Regions from separate parts of the Hydrogenovibrio crunogenus genome, predicted to be linked through region 2. Evidence: predicted binding sites of a transcription regulator. Region 2 holds the regulator's gene; each other region holds the start of a gene.
The links. The regulator HrcA, encoded in region 2, represses chaperone genes, less so after heat shock. The targets are predictions, from matches to a motif close to TTAGCACTCNNNNNNNNNGAGTGCTAA.
Positions count from the first base shown of each region.

Region 1: a site for HrcA is predicted at 2,194-2,220, ahead of rpoH (RNA polymerase sigma factor RpoH). Genes of this name have one in related genera too.
Region 3: a site for HrcA is predicted at 1,918-1,944, ahead of GHNINEIG_RS01735 (co-chaperone GroES). Genes of this name have one in related genera too.

Region 1 is NZ_CP032096.1:2,379,467-2,384,291, reverse strand. It holds gene aroB (3-dehydroquinate synthase) at 1-295, shown strand, start outside; gene GHNINEIG_RS11320 (D-hexose-6-phosphate mutarotase) at 334-1,224, shown strand; gene rpoH (RNA polymerase sigma factor RpoH) at 1,295-2,146, opposite strand; gene GHNINEIG_RS11310 (flagellar export chaperone FliS) at 2,401-2,835, opposite strand; gene purT (formate-dependent phosphoribosylglycinamide formyltransferase) at 3,153-4,334, opposite strand; gene GHNINEIG_RS11300 (putative bifunctional diguanylate cyclase/phosphodiesterase) at 4,524-4,825, shown strand, end outside.
Region 2 is NZ_CP032096.1:966,747-971,571, forward strand. It holds gene recN (DNA repair protein RecN) at 1-589, opposite strand, end outside; gene GHNINEIG_RS04605 (NAD(+) kinase) at 632-1,507, opposite strand; gene hrcA (heat-inducible transcriptional repressor HrcA) at 1,695-2,723, shown strand; gene grpE (nucleotide exchange factor GrpE) at 2,853-3,413, shown strand; gene dnaK (molecular chaperone DnaK) at 3,554-4,825, shown strand, end outside.
Region 3 is NZ_CP032096.1:374,542-379,366, forward strand. It holds gene cgtA (Obg family GTPase CgtA) at 1-655, shown strand, start outside; gene proB (glutamate 5-kinase) at 665-1,795, shown strand; gene GHNINEIG_RS01735 (co-chaperone GroES) at 2,000-2,290, shown strand; gene groL (chaperonin GroEL) at 2,331-3,971, shown strand; gene GHNINEIG_RS01745 (glutathione S-transferase) at 4,146-4,825, shown strand, end outside.

The DNA of each region.
Region 1 (4,825 bases), 1.0 Mb from region 2:
GCATGGTGAAGGAGTCAGTGCCGGCATGATGCAAGCAGTTTATCTGTCAAAGTTAATGGGAGATTTAACGCAAACAGACCAGGAACGAATTGCTGCCATTTTGCAATCAGCTCATTTGCCGGTTATGCCGCCTAAAGAAATGAGTGTTCAGCAATTTCTAGATTTAATGGCCGGTGATAAAAAAGTACAGGCGGGTCAAATTCGGTTGGTTTTATTGAAAGCGATTGGACAGGCCTATGTGACTGGAGAGTATCCTTCGGAGTTATTGGAACGCACCTTGATTGAGTATCGTTAACTCTTGATTAAGAGGTGGAAAGAGGAGTGTTAGCAGAAATGATTCAGCAATTTGAAGCCACAGGTGTTCATCTTTCCATGCGAGAGCAGTTAATGATGATTGAGGTCGAAAACGATTTCGCTAAGGCCACAATTACGCCACATGGGGCATCTGTTCTAAGTTTTATACCGAAGAGCGGCAATACATCTGGGCAGGATCTGTTGTGGGTATCCGATACGGCTGTGTATACGGGAGAAAAACCGGTTCGCGGCGGCATTCCTGTTTGTTGGCCTTGGTTTGGTGTGTCACAAGAAGCAGGGCTTCCTGCGCATGGGTTTGTCCGTAATCGAGTTTGGCATTTAGACAGCGTGCGAAACTTGGATGCGGGCGTGACGGAAGTCGTCTTAATGCTTGAGTCGGATGACGCTTCTTTGGCTATCTGGCCACATGCTTTTCGATTGGAGCTAAAAATAGAAATCGGAACCGAGCTGGTAATGACGCTGATAACGCATAACCTGAATGATCATGATATTGAAGTGACCGAGGCTTTTCATTCTTATTTTACGGTTTCAGATGTTGAATCAATTGAGGTAGAAGGGTTGGCACCTAGTTTCTGTTATGACAAATTAACCAATGCCGATCCTGTTGAGCAGACAGATGTTTTAAAGATTGCTCCTCCTATCGATTCCGTTTTTATTGACCAGGTGGGCCTAGTTAAAATCAAAGACGCCCAGCTCCGAAGAGCCATTTGTATAGAAAAGGGTAATGGTCGTTCTTCGGTGGTGTGGAATCCTGGGCCGGAAATTATCAAGGGATTTGCTGACATGCCGAATGATGCTTGGCCAAGTATGTTATGCGTTGAGGCCGGTAATGTATTGCAAAATGCGGTCTGGATTCCAAGTGGCGAGAAGCATAAATTTATTATGAAGCTTTATGTGGAAGACGTTTAATAAAAACAAATGTTGGATATAAAAAAACAGCGCCAATGGCGCTGTTTTTATTTAAGCAATTGCAATTAAGTTAAGCCGTCATGCTGGCATGTAATGTTTTGATGGCTTGTTGTTCAATTTGACGAATACGCTCCATCGAAACGCCATATTTTTCAGACAAAGCCTTTAAGCCCGTTTTATTTTCACTGAGCCAACGTTGTTGCAAAATATCTCGACTACGTTGATCTAGTTGTTTTAAGGCTTGGTGCATTCTGCCTAGCTCATGGTCAGATTGTGAGTCATTTGCCAGCTGTGTTTCAGGATCTAGTTCCTGGCTCACCAGTACAGGGTATGTCTTAGAAGTGTTTTCTTCTTCATCGGGTGTTAAATCGACAGACATATCTTGACCATACAGACGCGTTTCCATTTCAAGGACGTCTTTTCGGGTCACTCCGAGCTCTTTTGCAATCGTGTCAGCATCTTTATCCCCTAACCATTCAAGAGATTTTTTAGTGCTACGCAGTTTAAAAAAGAGCTTGCGCTGTGCTTTGGTGGTCGCCGTTTTGACAATACGCCAATTTTTAATCACGTACTCATTGATTTCGGCACGAACCCAATGAACCGCAAAAGTCATTAACCGTACTTTTTCAGCCGGATTAAATCGTTTAACGGCTTTCATCAAACCGATATTACCTTCCTGGATGAGGTCATTTAATGGCAACCCATACCCATTGTAAGAGCGTGCAATCGGAACCACATAACGCAAAGAAGACAAAATAAGCTGTCTGGCAGCATTTAAATCTTTATGATGATAAAGTTTTTCCGCCAACTCTCTTTCTTCGTCAGCTGAAAGTTGAGGTAGGGTTTGAACCGTTCTCAAATAGCTTTCAATGTTCTGTCCAGGAGTAAGATTGTTTGCAAATGGAATCAATTGATTTGTCATATTGATCTCTCTCCTAATAAAATTAATATCATCATATTACACTTTTTTTGGCACTCAAGTCAATAGAGTGCTAATGTTTTTTTAATTAAACTTATTGTGTTTTATTTCAATGCCTTAAGAGTATTTTGTAATGTAGTTTATAATTATGTTAAGGCTTAAGTCAGGAATAAGGTCGAGAAGAGATATGTTAGGAAATGAAAAAATAAAAAGAGCCGGAAAAAGGAGGAGAAACCGGCTCTAATTAAGGCGGATAATTAACCGTTTTCGGCTAACTGGCCTGTTTGGTGCATCATTTCTAACCAGGCATCACGCACTTCGGTTAGGATTTCAATGGCGCTGTCTAAATAGAAGGAATCCTTTTCAAAAACGGCTTCTTGAATGGATTTATCGGCGTAACGATATAATTCATCTAAATCATATGCCAAAGGCGTATTTTCTGACATGGATAAACGATCACGTAAAGCGTCTAAAATCGTTGTCATTCGGCCTAAGTGGAAGCCTTTTTCGACCAAAGCATTACTTTGATGACAGACTTTTGCTAAGTTTCCTTTATCTACCACGCCTTGTAGTAGTAAAAGAATGGTCTTGCTTGGATTGTCAGCCAATTTTGACTCTGTATCTGGGTTACGGTTGTATTCTTGAAGAATAGGGGCTTTTACATCTGATGTCATTGTTTGATTCGTTGTCATAATCATGCTCCTGTGCGGTCATCTGATTTATTGAACATTTAAAAAATTCTTTCTGTCTTTTACAGAATCATAGAAAGTTCTAAAGTTATTCTGCTAAGGGTCGAGTAGCAGACAGCATGCCATATCAATAAAGTTGTTGTTAAGTTATTGATATTTATTGTTTATTTGTGTTTGTCTTGAGTGGCGTTGTTTGAATAAAGAAAAGAATTGGCTGGAGGTGATAAAGATTGTCAGTTATTTGGCAATGACGTTTTGAAAGGGTCACTTTTAATACGTGTTTGAGTTAAGCACGGCATAAAAGTGACAACTAAAGGCGTTTAGAATTCCACCTTTACTGCTTGAGCTGATGCTTTGGCTTTTTCAATGGCTTTTTCAATCGTGATATCGCGCGCGAGCGCAACCCCCATCCTACGACGACCGGCAATTTCTGGTTTACCGAATAATCGGATTTGAGTGTCCGGTTCTTTTAATGCCTCTTCAAGTCCACTAAATTGAGTTGTTGTTGAGTGGCCTGTTGGAAGGATAACGCTGGAAGCAGAAGGGCCATGCTGTGTAATGTTTGGAATCGGTAACCCTAAAATCGCTCTTAGATGCAGTGCAAATTCAGATAAATCTTGAGAGATTAAAGTAACCAAACCTGTATCATGAGGGCGCGGCGAAACTTCACTGAAGATGACTTGATCATCTTTAATGAATAATTCAACGCCAAATAACCCCCAGCCGCCAAGAGCATCGGTAATTTTGATGGCAATTTTTTCCGCTGACTGAATAGCTATATCAGACATTGGGTGCGGCTGCCAGGACTGACGATAATCACCGTCTTCTTGAATATGGCCTATTGGCGCGCAAAAGCTGGTGCCATTTTTATGACGGATCGTCAATAAGGTGATTTCATAGTCAAAATCAACAAACCCTTCGATAATCACTTTTCCTTTACCGGCACGTCCGCCTTCTTGTGCATAGTGCCAGGCTGACTCTATGTCAGCTGTCGACTTTATGACGCTTTGCCCTTTTCCTGATGAACTCATGATTGGTTTGACTACACAGGGCATGCCAATGGTTTCTACGGCTGCGATAAAGTCTTTTTTATTGTCTGCAAACGCATAAGGGCTGGTTGGAATGTCAAGATCTTCTGCAGCTAAGCGACGGATGCCTTCTCGATTCATAGTGAGTTGAGTGGCTTTGGCAGATGGAATAATGTTAAAGCCTTCCTGTTCCAACTCAGCGAGGGTGTCGGTTGCGATGGCTTCGATTTCCGGCACAATATAGTCAGGCTTTTCTTTTTCGATGATTTGTCGAAGAGCCTTTCCGTCCAACATGCTTAAGGTGTAGCTGCGATCTGACACTTGCATCGCCGGTGCATTTTCATATCGATCTAAGGCAATCACCTCGAGTCCAAGTCGCTGCGCTTCAATCGCTACTTCCTTTCCCAGTTCGCCTGCACCACACAATAAAATTTTAGTAGCGGTCTTTGAAAACGTGGTACCGATTTGCAACATGGCATTCCCCTTGCTTATTGAATCCGTAAAAAGAAACAGCCAAATTTATCGGCCGACAATATGAAAACTTGAAGGCAATTATAGTGGATTTTATCCATTTCTGAAAAATAACAATGAATGTCAGCAAAATTTTTAACAGACATTTCAATTTGCTTTTCAGGTAAGGCAAGGGATGTAAGGAATAATAATATGATTGAGTTCGCACAAAACACGACTTTGGAACCGCTTCTAGATCACTTGAAGTTTGATCGTCGTATGACATCGCCTCAAAAATTTGAGTCGTTTCCAGATATCGCTGCGAATGAAAAGTCCAGTGTAAAAAGATTACTGTCCGAATTACAGCACAAGTTTTCAGACTCGGTTGATGTTGCTTATTTAATTGAATCCGAAGTCAGTTCGCGGACGGCGGACTTATACCGTAGAGCAAATTACGATTCTTTAACACACTTGCCTAACCGTGCCCATCTTCATGATATTTTAGAGAATATGAT
Region 2 (4,825 bases):
ATTCTTGTTGCTGAAAGCTCAGCAGTTCAATTTTGCTTTGGCGGTCTGTTTGGTCATTGAGCAACGTTTGGTATTCTTGATTGAGTTTTTGCCAGGCCTGGTAGGCTTTCTCCGTCTCATTCAGTAAGGCGTCATGTTGAGCGTAAGCATCTAAAAGCTCCAATTGCTTACTGGTATGCATCAGCGATTGGTGCTCGTGCTGACCATGAATATCAATCAAGAGACTGCTCAGCATCTTTAACTGTGAAACCGAGGCGGGTAAACCATTAATGTAGGCTTTTGAACGTCCTTCTGACGTCAGTGTACGACGCAACAAACATTCATTGTCTTCATCCAATTCATTCTCTGCCAACCAGGCCTGAACTTGTGGCAGATTGGTAATATCAAAATCGGCGGTAATGTCCGCTTTTAAGGTGCCATGGCGCACCAAACTGCTGTCGGCTCTTTCGCCTAGCGCCAGCCCTAAGGCATCGAGTAAAATCGATTTTCCGGCACCGGTTTCCCCGGTTAAGGTGGTGAACCCTGTGTCAAAGTTGAGTTGAAGTTTTTCGATAAGAGCAAGATTTTGAATCGACAATTCTTGTAGCATACAGTTCTCAAAATTCGTTGGCCGGAAGACGCGCTTTTTTCATTAAAGTTTTTGACCCCAATTCAGTTTCGCACGCAGTAATTCATAATGATCATGGTTTTTAGGATGCACCATTTTAATGAAGTTAGGGTGGCGTGTCACATAGGTTTCGTGTTTGGCTTCAATTTGAAAGGTCACTTGACCATCACAAATAATCGATGCTGTGCCACTACAGTTATCATGCGGACGAATTAAAATTTCGCTGTCACCCGAAACCACGACTGGACGGTTGCTCATCGTATGGGGGTTAATCGATACCAGTGTCATAGCGTTAAGACCCGGGTCAACGATGGGACCGCCTGCAGACAACGAATAAGCGGTTGATCCGGTTGGCGTGGCGATAATCAACCCATCAGAACGTTGACTGTTCAAAAAACGATTGTCGACAAAGGTTTCGAATTCAATCATACGTGGCGAGTCATTTTTGTGTAAAACGACATCGTTGAACGCGACTTCATCAAATAAGGTTTCGCCATCTTTTTTAATGAGCACATGCAGCAGTGTTCTTTCTTCACAGGTGTAATCATCGGCAAGCACTTCGTCCAGCGTGACCATCATCGTATCAGGGGAAACATCTGCTAAGAATCCTAAGCGCCCTAAATTGACGCCGAGAATAGGGATGTTGTAATCGACGATACACCGAGCGACGTCCAGAAAAGTGCCATCACCGCCCACGACAACGGCAAAATCAATTTCTTTCATGAGTGCATCTCGTTCTAAGCGCTCTATGCCATAACGCTCGATAGGGAAGTCGGCACAAGACCGTTGATCTAATATGACCTTTTTCTGCTTCTTTTGAAAATATAAAATCAGTTTATCAATCAAATCCCATGATTGAATGCCGCTGTATTTACCAAAAATACCGATTTTATTAAACATGGACCGATTCCTTGATGCTTTGCCTATCGTGTTTTAAACAGGATTTGCTTAAGTCTGCTTGAAAATTAAAAAATTGTTCCCATAATACTGATAACTTCGTGCCAAATAGTCAACTGAGAAAACCATTTAATTCTGATTATTGGGCGTATAACAAACAATAACGCAGTAACCTAATATAAGTCTGATTATGAATTTAAATGATCGTTCGCAATTACTTTTTAAGCACTTGATGGCATTATACCTAAATGATGGAAAGCCTGTCGGGTCATCCGTGCTCGCTAAATTGCCGGATGTTTCAGTCAGTTCTGCCACGGTTCGTAATGTCATGTCGGATTTGGAAAAAATGGGCTTGATTCATTCCCCTCATACTTCTGCAGGGCGAGTACCGACAGATCATGGTTTTCGCGTATTTGTCGATTCTATCTTGACGGTACAGCCTTTAAACTCCTCTTTAACACAAGAAATTCAGCGCGGATTTACTCAAGCACAAACGCAAGAAGAATTGCTGGGCTCGGCATCCAATATCCTTTCTGGATTAACGGGGATGGCAAGTTTGGTGATGTTGCCGAATCAAGAGCAAGAAACGTTACGTCATATTGATTTCGTTAAACTGAATAACAAGCGTGTATTGGTCGTTTTGGTTTTAAATGATCAGGATGTGCAAAATCGAATTATTGAGTTTGAAGAAGATGTTTCTTCGTCTCAACTCATTCAAGCGGCTAATTATTTGAATGAGCATTTCGCCGGACGCCATTTGTCAGAGGTGAAAAAAATGCTGGTAGAACGCTTGGATGAGTTACGTAGAACAATGGACGCTTTGATGCTGTCGATTGTTGAAGCGACGGATCAGGTCATTGAACAAAAGATGCAGAAGAGTGCGCCTTATTTCGTCTCAGGCAAAACCAACTTACTCAATTACGATGAATTGGCGGATGCAGAAAAACTGAAAGCACTGTTCCATTCTTTTGAAGAGCACTCTGATATGTTGGGGTTGCTCAATAAGAGTATGCAGGCCAATGGCGTTCAGGTTTTCATTGGCAGTGAATGTGGTAATGAAACCTATCAAAACTGCAGTGTGATTACCACGCCTTATGAGCGAGAAGGTGAAGTGATGGGGGTGCTGGGCGTGGTGGGCCCCAGCCGAATGCCGTATGACAAAATCGTACCTAAAGTCGATATGACTGCTCGAATCTTAAGCTCCTTGCTGAAAAAATAAACCGCCAGGCCTGGCGGTTTTTTTTGATTGTAAATTTTTTTATAAAAAAACTGACTTTTTGGGTTGAATCCCCAAAATGCGTCCTTATAAACCTCGTGATTTAAAATTATCATATTCTGGAGATTTTTTATGTCTGATAACAAGACAGAACTTAATGAAGAACAACACAATGCAACGGCTGAAGGGGAAGTATCAGAAGAAACGCATCAAGCAGAGGATGCGGTTGAACATGACCTAGAAGCCATGCTGGAAGAAGCAAAAAAAGAGGCGGAATCTCAAAAAGAATTGGCGCTGAGAACGTTGGCGGATATGGAAAATTTAAAACGCCGCACACGCATGGATGTTGAAAGCGCCCATAAGTTCGCTCTGGAAAAATTTGTCAATGAGTTGCTACCGGTTTTGGATTCTATGGAAATGGGATTGGACGCATCTTCAAAAGAAGATGTAACGGTTGACAGTATCCGTGAAGGGTTGGATATGACCTTTAAGCAATTCCTGGATGTGATGCAAAAGTTCAATGTTGAACGTGTCAACCCAGCAGGTGAGAAGTTTGACCCACAATTGCATGAAGCCATGACGATGATTCCATCACCGGATCATGATTCACAAATGGTCATTGAAGTTTTCCAAAAAGGCTATGTGTTAAATGACCGTCTGGTTCGTCCGGCACGCGTTGTGGTCGCTGAATAAAAAATCTTAAAAAATACGAAAAAAGTTGTAAGAAAGCCTTGAATAATAAATCAACCGCCTTATATACAACGTAACGTTAAAAGTTTTAATTAAAGTTAAAAATATCTCGCCTAGTCTGGCGATGAAATTTGGAGAAAATTATGGGAAAAATTATCGGGATTGACTTAGGGACAACAAACTCATGTGTCGCAGTCATGGAAGGAAAAGAAACAAAAGTAATTCCTAACGCAGAAGGGGCTCGTACAACACCTTCTATTGTTGCTTATGCTGATGATGGTGAAGTATTAGTAGGGGATTCTGCAAAACGTCAAGCAGTGACGAACCCGGAAAACACTTTGTTTGCTATCAAGCGTCTGATCGGTCGTCGTGCTGATGATGCAGTCGTTGAAAAAGATAAGGACATGGTGTCTTACAAAATCATTTCAGCAGACAATGGCGATGCATGGGTGCAGGTAGGTGATAAAAAACTTTCTCCACAGGAAGTATCTGCTCGTACCTTGATGAAAATGAAGAAAACTGCAGAAGATTATTTAGGTCATGAAGTGACAGAAGCGGTTATCACGGTTCCGGCTTATTTTAATGACTCTCAGCGTCAAGCAACGAAAGATGCAGGTAAAATCGCGGGTCTAGAAGTTAAACGTATCATCAACGAGCCAACGGCAGCGGCATTGGCTTATGGTATGGATAAAGTCAAAGCGGATAGCAAAATCGCGGTTTACGATTTAGGTGGGGGGACATTCGATATCTCAATCATCGAAGTGGCTGACTTAGATGGTGAAAAGCAAGTTGAAGTTTTATCAACCAATGGGGACACTTTCTTAGGGGGTGAAGACTTCGATAACGTAATCGTAGATTACATCGCAACCGAATTTAAGAAAGATCAAAATGTTGACTTGAAGCTGGATAAATTGGCACTTCAACGTGTTCGTGAAGCGGCTGAGAAAGCAAAAATTGAACTTTCTTCACGTGAGCAAACAGACATTAACTTGCCATATGTAACGGCTGATGCAACGGGACCTAAGCATTTGAACATGAAAATCACCCGTGCGAAGTTCGAGTCGCTAATTGAAGGGTTGGTTCAACGTTCTATCGATCCTTGTAAGACAGCACTTAAAGATGCTGGTTTATCAGCTTCTGAAATTGATGATGTTATTTTGGTTGGTGGTTCAACGCGTGTTCCAATGGTTCAGGCAGCGGTTAAAGAATTTTTCGGTAAAGAACCTCGTAAAGACGTTAACCCGGATGAAGCCGTGGCAATGGGTGCCGCAATTCAAGGGGGTGTCTTATCAGGTGATGTGAACGACGTTCTTCTATTAGACGTAACGCCTTTATCTCTAGGGATTGAGACAATGGGTGGCGTGATGACGAAGTTGATCGAGAAAAACACGACTATTCCGACACGTAAGTCACAA
Region 3 (4,825 bases), 590 kb from region 2:
CTTTAAGAGCAGTACCAATCGTACGCCACGTCAATGTACGCCTGGTGAACCTGGGGATGAACGCAACCTAGGGCTTGAACTGTCTGTGTTGGCCGATGTTGGGCTGTTAGGGATGCCAAATGCAGGGAAGTCGAGCCTGATTACCGCCGTTTCCGCTGCTCGTCCTAAGGTTGCGAATTACCCCTTTACAACGCTGTATCCGAACTTAGGGGTGGTGCGGGTCTCGCCTGAATCCAGTTTTGTGATTGCTGATATTCCAGGTTTGATTGAAGGTGCTTCGGAAGGCGCAGGCTTAGGGGTGCAGTTCTTGAAGCATTTGTCTCGTACCGGGCTGCTTTTACATGTGGTGGATATTGCCCCAATCGATGGAACGGATCCGGTTGAGTCGGTACATGTGATTGAGCAAGAATTGGAAAAGTACAGTGATGCCTTGGCGGGTAAAGAACGTTGGTTGGTTTTGAATAAGACCGACTTACTGTTAGAAGAAGAGGCTAATGAATTGTGTGATCAAATCGTCGAGCGTTTGAATTGGACAGGGCCGGTTTTTGCCATCTCAGCGGTGAACCGAGTGGGAACGGATGAGTTGGTGAAAGAAGTGGCCTATGGTTTAGAGCAAAATCGTTTAAAAGCTCAAGAACAAGCTGTTGAAGAGTAAGGAAGTATCGTGTTAACTCGATCAGATATCCATCAAAAATCACGCCGTTGGGTGGTTAAAATTGGCAGCGCCCTGTTAACCAATGATGGTCGTGGTCTGAATAAAGAGGCGATGGCGCAATGGGTATCCCAGATGGTGGCTTTACGTCAAAAAGGGATTGAGCTTGTGATTGTCTCTTCCGGTTCTGTGGCGGAAGGCATGCAGCGTCTGGGTTGGTCTAAAAGACCTTCTGAGCTGAACGAATTGCAAGCCGCTGCCGCGGTTGGGCAAATGGGCTTGGTGCAGGCATATGAATCTGAATTTGCTAAAAATGGGATTCATACCGCGCAAATCTTGATGACACATGATGATTTGTCTAACCGTGCGCGTTATTTGAATGCCTCGAATACTATTCAGACATTATTAGAGCATGGAGTTGTGCCGGTCATTAATGAGAATGATACAGTCGTGACTGATGAAATTCGCTTTGGAGATAATGATACGTTGGCGGCATTGACAGCGAACTTAGTGTCGGCGGATGTGCTAGTGATTTTGACTGATCAAAATGGTCTATACAATGACAACCCGCGCACCAATCCGAATGCCGAGCTGATTTCCGAAGCGCAGGTCAGCCGAAAAGATATTGAAGCGATGGCCAGTTCTGAAGGCGGCAGTTTAGGAAAAGGCGGCATGTATACCAAAGTCATGGCGGCCAAACGCGCAGCTCGCTCTGGAACGGCAACCTTTATTGCTTCCGGGCGAGAAGATAATGTGTTGCCTCGATTGTTGGCGGGGGAATCACTGGGGACGTTGCTGATTCCTGATTTAGAGCCTTTGACGGCTAAGAAGCGATGGTTGGCGGGGCATTTACAGGCTAAAGGTCAATTGGTGTTGGATGAAGGCGCGGTGAAAGCGTTGCAGTCTTCCGGTAAAAGTCTGTTGCCGATTGGCGTGAAAGACATGAGTGGTGAATTTCAACGTGGAGAAATGGTAATTTGCGTGAATGAAAAAAATCAGGAAGTTGCACGAGGATTGGTGAATTATCCTTTTTTTGAAACGCAAAAGATCATGGGGCATCCGTCTTCGGAAATTAGCCAGTTGCTGGGTTATAGTGATGGTGAATTCTTGATTCATTGTGATAACTTGGTTCTAGTCGATTAGCGATTAAAACGGCCAGGCCTGGTCGTTTTTGGATTTTCTTTTAAAATCTTCTTTTCTTACCCTTGAAAAATAAATTAACGTCACTATAAGGCTTGACAGTGATGAACCAATCTATAAAATAATTAGCACTCTCGATGGTAGAGTGCTAATTATTGAAAATTTAGTAACTAAAACCATGAATTATCAAACTTTTAGGAGAATCCTATGAATATAAAACCGTTACATGACCGAGTGGTCGTTCGTCAAGTTGAAGAACAAAAAGAATCAACAGGCGGTATTTTGCTACCTGGTTCTGCACAAGAAAAAGAGAACTTAGGCGAAGTCGTGGCTGTAGGGCCAGGTAAAGCGGCGGATAATGGTTCAATTATTCCAATGACTGTAAAAGTCGGCGATAAAGTGATGTTCGGTCAGTACTCTGGTCAAGAAGTGAAAGACGATGCTGGCAAACCACTTAAAGTGATGCGTGAAGACGATATCATCGCGATTGTAGAGTAATTAAGACATTCATTAAACAGAATACAAAAAGGATTTAAAGATGGCTAAAGACGTAAGATTAGGTTTAGACGCCCGCGAAAAGATGGTTGAAGGGATCAATGTCCTAGCGGATGCAGTGAAAGTAACTTTAGGGCCTAAAGGGCGTAATGTTGTGCTAGAAAAATCATTTGGTGCACCAACGGTCACTAAAGATGGTGTTTCCGTTGCTCGTGAAATTGAACTGGAAGATAAGTTCATGAACATGGGCGCACAAATGGTTAAAGAAGTGTCTTCTCAAACCAATGATGTGGCGGGTGATGGTACAACGACAGCAACAGTTTTAGCGCAGTCTATCGTTCGTGAAGGGATGAAGTCGGTTGCGGCAGGCATGAACCCGATGGACCTTAACCGTGGTATTCATAAAGCGGTTGAAGCCGTAGTTAAAGAAATTCAAAAAATGTCTGTTCCTTGTACGACAACAGAGTCGATTGCACAGGTCGGTACGATTTCTGCCAACTCTGATTCAGCGGTTGGGAAAATGATTGCTGAAGCCATGGAGAAAGTTTCGACAGAAGGTGTCATCACGGTTGAAGAAGGGTCTTCTTTGCATGATGAGCTTGTCGTGGTTGAAGGGATGGAGTTTGATCGTGGTTACTTATCACCTTATTTCGTAACCAACCAAGAAAAAATGGTCGCGGAATTAGACAACCCATACATCTTGTTACACGATAAAAAGATTTCAAACATCCGTGACTTGCTACCAACATTGGAAGCGGTTTCAAAAGCGGGTCGTCCATTATTGATCATCGCAGAAGATGTTGATGGTGAAGCGTTGGCGACATTGGTTATCAACAACATGCGTGGTATTGTAAAAGCAACGGCAATTAAAGCGCCTGGTTTCGGTGAACGTCGTAAAGCCATGCTGCAAGATATGGCGGTTTTAACAGGTGGTACAGTGATTTCTGAAGAAGTTGGTCTAACACTTGAAAATGTGTCGCTTGATATGTTGGGTGAAACCAAGTCTGCCGTTGTTGGTAAAGACAGCACAAAACTGATTGACGGTGCCGGTGCGAAAGAAGATATTGAAGCCCGTTGTGCTCAAATTCGCTCTCAAGCTGAAAATACGACTTCTGAATATGATTCAGAGAAACTTCAAGAGCGTTTGGCTAAATTGTCAGGCGGGGTTGCGGTTATCAAGCTGGGTGCCGCGACAGAAGTTGAAATGAAAGAGAAGAAAGATCGTGTAGACGATGCATTGCATGCGACACGTGCAGCGGTCCAAGAAGGGATTGTTGCCGGTGGTGGTGTTGCTCTGGTTCGTGCGCGTTCAAAAGTCAAAGTTAAAGGTGATAATGACGAGCAGCAACTTGGGATTGAAATTGCCTTGCGTGCAATGGAAGAGCCAATGCGTCAAATCGCAGCAAACTGTGGTTTAGAAGGGTCAGTTATTGTTAACAAGGTTATGGAATCAAAAGATAACATGGGCTTCGATGCGGCTTCTGAGACCTATGTAGACATGATTAAAGCCGGTATCATTGATCCAGCTAAAGTAACACGTTCAGCATTGCAAAATGCGGCTTCGGTTGCCGGTCTGGTATTGACTACTGGTGCTGCGATTGCAGACCTTCCTTCTAAAGATGGTGCTTCTGCAGATGCAGCGGCAGCAGCTGGTGGCATGGGAGGTATGGGCGGAATGATGTAATTTAAATTGGCGCGTTTTGTGTGAATTAAATTCGCTGAAATGCTCAATTTAAAGTTCTGCTTAGAATCAAAGAGCCCGCTTTATGCGGGCTTTTTGCTCTTAAATGCTTATCAAAAACAATCAGGCCTGGCTGTTTTTGATAAGCATTTGTGACGGTAAAAGTAAGGTAACGGTATGTCTGAATCTCATCCAGTATTGTATTCCTATCGACGATGCCCCTATGCGATGCGTGCCAGAATGGGGTTGTATTTATCTGGTGTACAAGTGGAGCAACGTGAAATTGAATTTTGGGATAAGCCCGCTTCAATGTTAACGGCTTCTCCGAAAGGGACGGTCCCCGTACTGGTCTTGCAAGATGATAGTGTGGTGGAGGAAAGTTTCGATATTATGCTCTGGGCATTATCTCAAAGAGATACGTATCAATGGCTGGACTCAAAAGGTGATTTGCCTTCAGAGCAGTCAGCTCTAGTGGAACAGTGTGACGAGGAATTTAAACCTCACCTGGATCATTATAAATATGCCGACCGGTTTCCAGAAAAGTCAGCAAAACATTATCGTGCCCAAGGTGAGCGTTTTCTCCAGCATCTAGAAGATCAGTTGCAAGAGAATACTCATCAAGCAGGCGACCGGTATTTATTTGGCGCGAAGGTTAGCCTAGCAGACATTGCCATTTTTCCGTTTATTCGACAGTTTGCCCATGTTGACAAAGAGTGGTTTGCGGCCGCAAGTTACCCGGCATTGCGTCAATGGTTAATACAGCTGATGGAATCGAATTACTTTAAGGCGATTATGAAAAACCGTCCCAAGTGGGAAGTGGGTCACGTGCCTTTATGGTTGGATGAACCTGACTTGAT